Regions from separate parts of the Pseudarthrobacter sp. NPDC058196 genome, predicted to be linked through region 3. Evidence: riboswitches for the same ligand, from Rfam matches in the RefSeq annotation. Region 3 holds a riboswitch; each other region holds the start of a gene.
The links. A riboswitch is a leader RNA that binds a small molecule or an ion and turns the genes downstream of it on or off. The one in region 3 is predicted to bind S-adenosylmethionine.
Positions count from the first base shown of each region.

Region 1 (2,255 bases), on a different contig from region 3:
GTACCAGCCGCAGCGGCGCGGACGACCGGTGTTGACACCGAACTCACCGCCGGTCTTCTGCAGGTACATGCCCATCTCGTCGAAGAGCTCGGTGGGGAACGGGCCGGCCCCCACACGGGTGGTGTAGGCCTTGATGATGCCGATCGAGCGGGAAATCCGGGTGGGACCGATGCCGGAGCCCACCGACGCGCCACCGGCCGTGGGGTTGGAGGACGTCACGAACGGGTAGGTTCCGTGATCAACGTCCAGGAACGTTGCCTGGCCGCCTTCCATCAGGACTACCTTGCCCTCATCCAGGGCAGTGTTCAGGACCAGGGTGCTGTCGATGACCAGCGGGCGGAGGCGGTCGGCAAAGGACAGGAAGTACTCAACGATCTCGTCCACCACCACGCCGCGGCGGTTGTAAACCTTGACCAGGAGTTCGTTCTTCTGGCGCAGCGAGCCTTCCACTTTCTGGCGGAGGATGGACTCATCGAAGACGTCCTGCACACGGATGCCCAGCCTGGCCACCTTGTCCATGTAGGCGGGGCCAATGCCGCGGCCGGTGGTTCCGATGGCGCGGCTGCCGAGGAAGCGCTCGGTCACCTTGTCCAGCACCTGGTGGTAGGGGGCCACCAGGTGGGCGTTGGCAGATACCCGGAGCCGCGAGGTATCGGCGCCGCGGGCCTGGAGTCCGTCGATCTCCTGGAAAAGGGCTTCGAGGTTCACCACGCAGCCATTGCCGATGATAGGGACCGCGTTGGGGCTGAGAATGCCTGCGGGCAGCAGTTTGAGTTCGTACTTTTCACCGCCTACGACGACGGTGTGCCCGGCGTTGTTGCCGCCGTTGGGCTTGACGACGTAGTCAACACGGCCGCCCAGAAGGTCGGTGGCCTTGCCTTTTCCTTCGTCGCCCCACTGGGCTCCTACGATCACAATTGCTGGCATGGGATCCTCCCCCATTCGTTCGGGCTGCCCGGGGCCGGCCGCGGGGAGCGGACCTGCGCAGCACCGTTCATGAGAATGCCCCGAACAGACCGGCCTTCGCCGGACCGCAGGGCGGCGCAGCGATGGAAGAGTTCCGGGGCTCTTACCACCCAAGTTTAGCGGATCAGGCACTTTGTCCACTCGATGGGCCCGCCGCGGCCCCGCAATTGCAGTCAGACACATTCTGAACCGCGTTTGCCTCTGACCACGCTCCTGGATTTAGGTGGGAGTGGACCATCCGGAGCGGCTGAGAGACCTGGCTCAATGACGCCGCAGCAACCACGGTCCGGCAGGAATTCTGCCGGCCGATGGTGCTACTGCCAGGACCGATGGAAAGGAAGATTCCAGCATGCCCCTCAACACCGACCACATTCGTGCCACCCACGCCGGGTCCTTGCCCCGCACCCCTGAACTCATCGCGGCCAATACGGCAAAGGAATCCGAGGGGGTCACCCCCGCGTTCCTGGAGCTCCTGGAAGACTCCGTTGTGGACGTGGTGCAGCGCCAGAAGGACCTGGGAATCGACATCCCCAACGACGGCGAGTATGGGCACACGATGTCCAACTCCGTTGATTACGGGGCCTGGTGGAACTACTCCTTTGCCCGGCTCGGCGGCCTGGAGCCGACGAACGTGGACCGGTGGGCAGAAGCCGAAGTACGGCGTTCCTCCCCCGGAAATGTTGTCCTGACATCCTTCCCCGACCGGCGGGACCGGCAGGCCTTCAACGAGGCGTACAACGACCCTTCCTCCGGGATACTCGCGCACCGGAAGAGCGTGTCCCAGCCCAAGATCGCCGGGCCCCTGACCTATACCGGCCATGACCTGGTGGCCTCGGACATCAAGAACCTGAAGACCGGGCTCGCGGCGGCCGGCCTCACCGGAGGGTTCGTGGCGTCCCTCTCCCCCGGTTCCTGCGCCCGCGTAGCCAACGAGTATTACAAGAACGATGAGGAACTCGTCTACGCCTGCGCAGATGCGATGCGCGAGGAATACAAGGCCATCATCGACGCCGGCCTGACGGTCCAGCTCGACGATCCGTGACTGGCCGAGAGCTGGGACCAGATCAACCCGGAGCCGTCCCTGGAGGACTACCTGAAGTTCATCCAGCTGCGCGTGGAGGCCACCAACTGGGCGCTGCGGGACCTTCCGCAGGAACAGATCCGGCTGCACGTCTGCTGGGGCTCCTGGCACGGTCCGCACACCACGGATATCCCGTTCGCGGACATCATCGGCTCAGTGCTGCAGGTCAACGCCGGCGCCTACTCCTTCGAGGCGGCCAACGTCCGCC
Region 1 covers NZ_JBHVVN010000009.1:155,914-158,168, reverse strand. The annotation lists gene ACFVVC_RS14600 (adenylosuccinate synthase) at 1-927, opposite strand, end outside; SAM riboswitch class I at 1,198-1,302, shown strand; partial or broken gene ACFVVC_RS14595 (cobalamin-independent methionine synthase II family protein) at 1,316-2,255, shown strand, end outside.
Region 1: another riboswitch for S-adenosylmethionine. It lies ahead of ACFVVC_RS14595 (cobalamin-independent methionine synthase II family protein); the one in region 3 lies ahead of ACFVVC_RS06005 (aminotransferase class V-fold PLP-dependent enzyme).

Region 2 (2,255 bases), on a different contig from region 3:
CCCGGCCCTGCCCGTCGATGTGCTTGGTGCCGGAGTACACGATCACGTCCGCGCCGAGGTCCCCGCAGCGCTGCAGCAGGGGAGTGGCGAAGACGTTGTCCGCGACCACCTTGGCGCCGGCGGCATGGGCGAGTTCGCTCACCGCCGCGATGTCCACGATTTCCTGCATCGGGTTGGACGGGGATTCGAAGAAAACGGCGGTGGTGGGCGTGGACAGGGCCTCACGCCACTGGTCCAGGTCCGGGCCGTCGACGAAGACCGTCTCCACACCCCACCGGGGAAGGATCTCATTCAGGATCACGAAGCATGACCCGAACAGTGAGCGGGCGGCCACCACGCGGTCGCCGGCGGCGAGCAGCGCGCCCAGGGCGGTGAACACCGCGGACATGCCCGACGCCGTCGCGAAGCACGCTTCGGTGCCTTCCAGCAGCCTGAGCCGTTCCTGGAAGGTGGCCACGGACGGGTTGCCGTAGCGCGAGTACACAAAGCGCTCGTCCTCGCCGGTGAAGGCGCGTTCGGCCGCCGCCGCGGACTCGTAGACGAACCCGGAGTTCAGGAAGATGGCCTCGGAGGTTTCCTGGAAGTTGGTGCGGTCCAGGCCGCCGCGGACAGCTTGGGTATCGGGGTTCCAGCCGGGGGCATCTTGGTTGAAAGTCACTTAGTTCTTTCCGAGGTTGGTGGGCAGGCCGCGGTTCTTCCAGCCGTTGACGGTCCGTTCGCCGTAGCGGTCCGGTTCTCCCTCGAAGCCCTCCAACACGTTGTACGAGGTGAAACCGGCCTGGGTGGCCGCAACGGCGGCGGCGATGGAGCGCTGGCCCGAGCGGCACAGGAACACCAGCTCCGCGCCGGGGTCCTCGGGCGCCTGCTCCTTGAGGTCCTTCACGAAATCGGGGTTGGGGATGCCGCCGGGGAAGGTCCACTGGATGAACAGGGGATCGTTGTCCGTTGCCTTGGTGTCCGGAATGCCGATGTGGGCCCATTCGCCTTCCGTGCGGACATCCACCAGGATGGCGCCCTGCTCCAGCTTGGCCCACGCTTCCTGCGGCGTGAGGTCGCCTGCGTAGCTCATGCGTGGCCCTCGCCGTCGAACTCGCCTTCCAGGTCGTCAACGGCCGTGGCCACTGCGGCGTCCGCCGAGGCGATTGCGGCCGGGAGGACAACTGCCTGGGCCACGATGACGCTGCTGCCGTTGAAGGTGGCCGCCGGGCTGCCGTGCAGGACGTAGCCGTCCGCGAGGGCGGCCGAGATCCGCTCACAGAAGGAGCGGTCGTCCGGGCCCGTAATCAGGCGGTAGGACAATTTTTCGTCAGGGGCGGGTGCGTCAGACACGACGGATCTCCTTCTTTCACGCTTGCAGCTCGAATCGGTCGATATGCCAAGTATTCACCTGAGGCACCCCGCCGCGAGAGGAGGGTTGCCGACCGGCCAGTCAGGGCTTAACACCGGTACTCATTACTCCCCAAAAACGTAACACCTGGCGCGCCAAGCCGCACGGCCGCCGTCGTCATGTTCCGTAATTGAGAGCTCGCGACCACCGCGTCACGGGAACGCGGCAAGGCGGCCGGACCGATAAAGTTTCTACCGGGGGCGCCGCCCTGCCGTGACAGTGGGAGTACCGGGGGGTCTTGCCAGCATGCGAGCTGCTACATCGCACCACCAGGCCGGCCGTCGTCGTGCCCGTCATCGTGCCCTCCGGGCCGTCCTCGCCGTCGTCGTTGTCCTCCTGGCCCTTCTGGCGCCTGCCGGTGCGTCGCAGGCGGCCTCCGCAGTACCGGACCAGGGCAAGCCCTGGCTGGGTGCCGTCCTTGAATGGGGCGAGGATACTGCCGCTGGATTCTCCGACCGGCTGGGGGCGAGCCCGGCCGTGTTTGGCCACGACATCGCCTTTCCGTTCCGCGACTCGGACCGGAACAACATCGAGGGTTTCCTGCAGCAGGCCGCGGCCAAGGGCGCCCACGCCATGCTCACCGTGAAGCCCACCATGCCGCTGGAGCAGATCGGTGCCACCGAAGCGGAAGCCTTTGCCGGCAAGGTCCGCAACCTGACCTCCGGGTTCAAGGGCCGGCTGTTGATCCGGTTTGCCCCGGACATGAATTCGAGCTGGGTGGCCTGGGGCCAGCAGCCGGCCGCCTACCGGGCGGCCTTCAAGGCCGTCGCGGCAGCGGTCAGGAAGGACGACGGCGGCCGGGCCGCCATGGTCTGGGCGCCTTACCTGGGCAAGGACTATCCCTTTGACCGGAACCGGAATGCGCCGA
Region 2 covers NZ_JBHVVN010000005.1:127,584-129,838, forward strand. The annotation lists gene ACFVVC_RS08760 (O-succinylhomoserine sulfhydrylase) at 1-658, opposite strand, end outside; gene ACFVVC_RS08765 (rhodanese-like domain-containing protein) at 659-1,069, opposite strand; gene ACFVVC_RS08770 (DUF1737 domain-containing protein) at 1,066-1,329, opposite strand; SAM riboswitch class IV at 1,343-1,457, opposite strand; gene opgC (OpgC domain-containing protein) at 1,634-2,255, shown strand, end outside.
Region 2: another riboswitch for S-adenosylmethionine. It lies ahead of ACFVVC_RS08770 (DUF1737 domain-containing protein); the one in region 3 lies ahead of ACFVVC_RS06005 (aminotransferase class V-fold PLP-dependent enzyme).

Region 3 (2,255 bases):
CCTCGGCGCTGGCGCTTCGGCTGGCGGACGCGCCGCCCGGCAGCTGGATCATCGACACTCCAGGTATCCGTTCCTTTGGCCTGGCGCACGTGGACCCGGACAGGATCCTCCGCTCGTTCCCGGACCTCTCCCCCGGCATCGAAAACTGCGAACGGGGCTGCAAGCACACCGCGACGGCGGTCAACTGCGGGCTGGACGAGTGGGTGGATGGCGGACACGCCGGCCCCACCGGAGCCGCCCGCCTGTCGTCCCTGCGGCGGCTGCTCGGCGCCGACCCGAGGATGGAAGCACAGGAAACCAAGGAGCTTGGCAGCGTCAACTGACGCGTTCTCCCGGCAGAAACGCCCGCAGACGGTAGTTTGGAACCATGATCCAACCCGCTTCGAGTTACAACGATGACCTGCGCCTGGCCCACGTCCTGGCCGACTCCGTGGACGACCAGACGATGAGCCGCTTCAAGGCCCTGGACCTCCACGTCGAGACCAAGCCGGACCTGACGCCGGTCACCGACGCCGACAAGGCGGCCGAGGAGGCCATCCGCGGCCAGCTTTCCCGCTCCCGGCCCCGCGATGCAGTCCTGGGCGAGGAATTCGGCAGCACCGGCCACGGCTCGCGGCGCTGGATCATCGATCCCATCGACGGGACCAAGAACTTCGTCCGCGGCGTCCCGGTCTGGGCCACACTGATCGCCCTGGTGGATGAGGGCGAGCCCGTGGTGGGTGTCGTCAGCGCGCCGGCACTGGGCAAGCGCTGGTGGGCGGCCAAGGGCATGGGGGCGTACATGGGCAGGTCCCTGGCCGCCGCCACCCGGCTTCGGGTCTCCAACGTCTCCAACCTGGCCGACGCCTCCCTCTCCTATTCCAGCCTGGGGGGCTGGAAAGAACGCGGAAACCTTGACGACTTCCTGGGCCTGACGGAGGACGTGTGGCGGACCCGGGCCTACGGGGACTTCTGGTCCTACTGCATGGTGGCCGAAGGCTCGGTGGACATCGCCTGCGAACCCGAACTGAACTTGTACGACATGGCTGCCCTGGTGCCGATCGTGGTAGAGGCCGGCGGCCGCTTCACCTCCCTCGAAGGCGAGGACGGACCGTTCGGCGGCAATGCCCTGGCCACGAACTCGATCCTGCACTCAGAGGTGCTGCACCGGCTGAACCCGGACCTCGACGACCTGCTGCAGCAGTCGCCCTGACGGCAAAAAATCGAATAATACGACGCCGGACGCCTCCTTTGGGGGGCGTCCGCGGCTGTTTCTTCGGCAGGACGTAACAAAGCCCTTAACAATTGCTGCGGCTTCAGTCCTGGCCAGTCCATGTTCTACGCTTTTATCCAGGTCACGAGTGCCAGCGCAAAACCCCGGTTTGCTGGCCGGCAACCCTCCATTCGCGGTGGGGTGCCCCGGGTGACGACCAGGCCGGTCCGGAGCGGATACGGCAAGCGCGGATTCCAGCATGCCGGAGTCCTGTTCCAAGTGAGGTCTCTGTGACAACTGCCACCGTCTCCCCCCAGCCCGCCACCGCCAACGCGGCCGCACCGGATCCGCGCCAGGCCATTGCCGGCCGGCCCCTCGCCGCGGTCACAGGCGCGGAGATCCAGGCGCCCCTGATTTCCGGCGGCCACGTCCGCTACGCGAACCTCGACTACGGTGCATCCGCCCCGGCACTGTCCGTGGTGTCCGCATACCTGAACGAGATCCTCCCGTATTACGCGAGTGTCCACCGGGGCGCCGGGTACGCATCACAGATCAGCACCTCCGTGTATGAAAACGCCCGCAACATTGTCCGCGACTTCGTCGGAGGCCGCCCCGATGATTCGGTCATCTTCACCCGCAACACCACCGACTCCCTGAACCTGCTGGCCGGCTGCCTGCCGCTGGCCGACGGCCGCCCCGCCGGAGACGTCCTCTACCTGGACATCGAACACCACGCCAACCTCCTGCCCTGGCAGGGCGTCCCGCACCGCAGCATCGTCGCCGCGGACACCGTCAGCGGCACGCTGGAGGCAGTCCGCGCTGAACTGGAGCAGGGCGGGGTCAGCCTGCTGGCCGTCACCGGCGCCTCCAACGTCACCGGCGAGATCCTCCCAATCCGGGCCTTGGCTACCCTGGCGCACCAGCACGGCGCACGGATCGTCGTGGACGCCGCCCAGCTTGCGCCGCACCGCCGGGTGGACATCAGCACGGACGACGTCGACTATCTTGCGTTCTCCGGACATAAGCTCTACGCACCATTCGGCGCAGGCGTCCTGGTCGGACG
Region 3 covers NZ_JBHVVN010000003.1:204,429-206,683, forward strand. The annotation lists gene rsgA (ribosome small subunit-dependent GTPase A) at 1-323, shown strand, start outside; gene hisN (histidinol-phosphatase) at 368-1,192, shown strand; SAM riboswitch class IV at 1,333-1,446, shown strand; gene ACFVVC_RS06005 (aminotransferase class V-fold PLP-dependent enzyme) at 1,483-2,255, shown strand, end outside.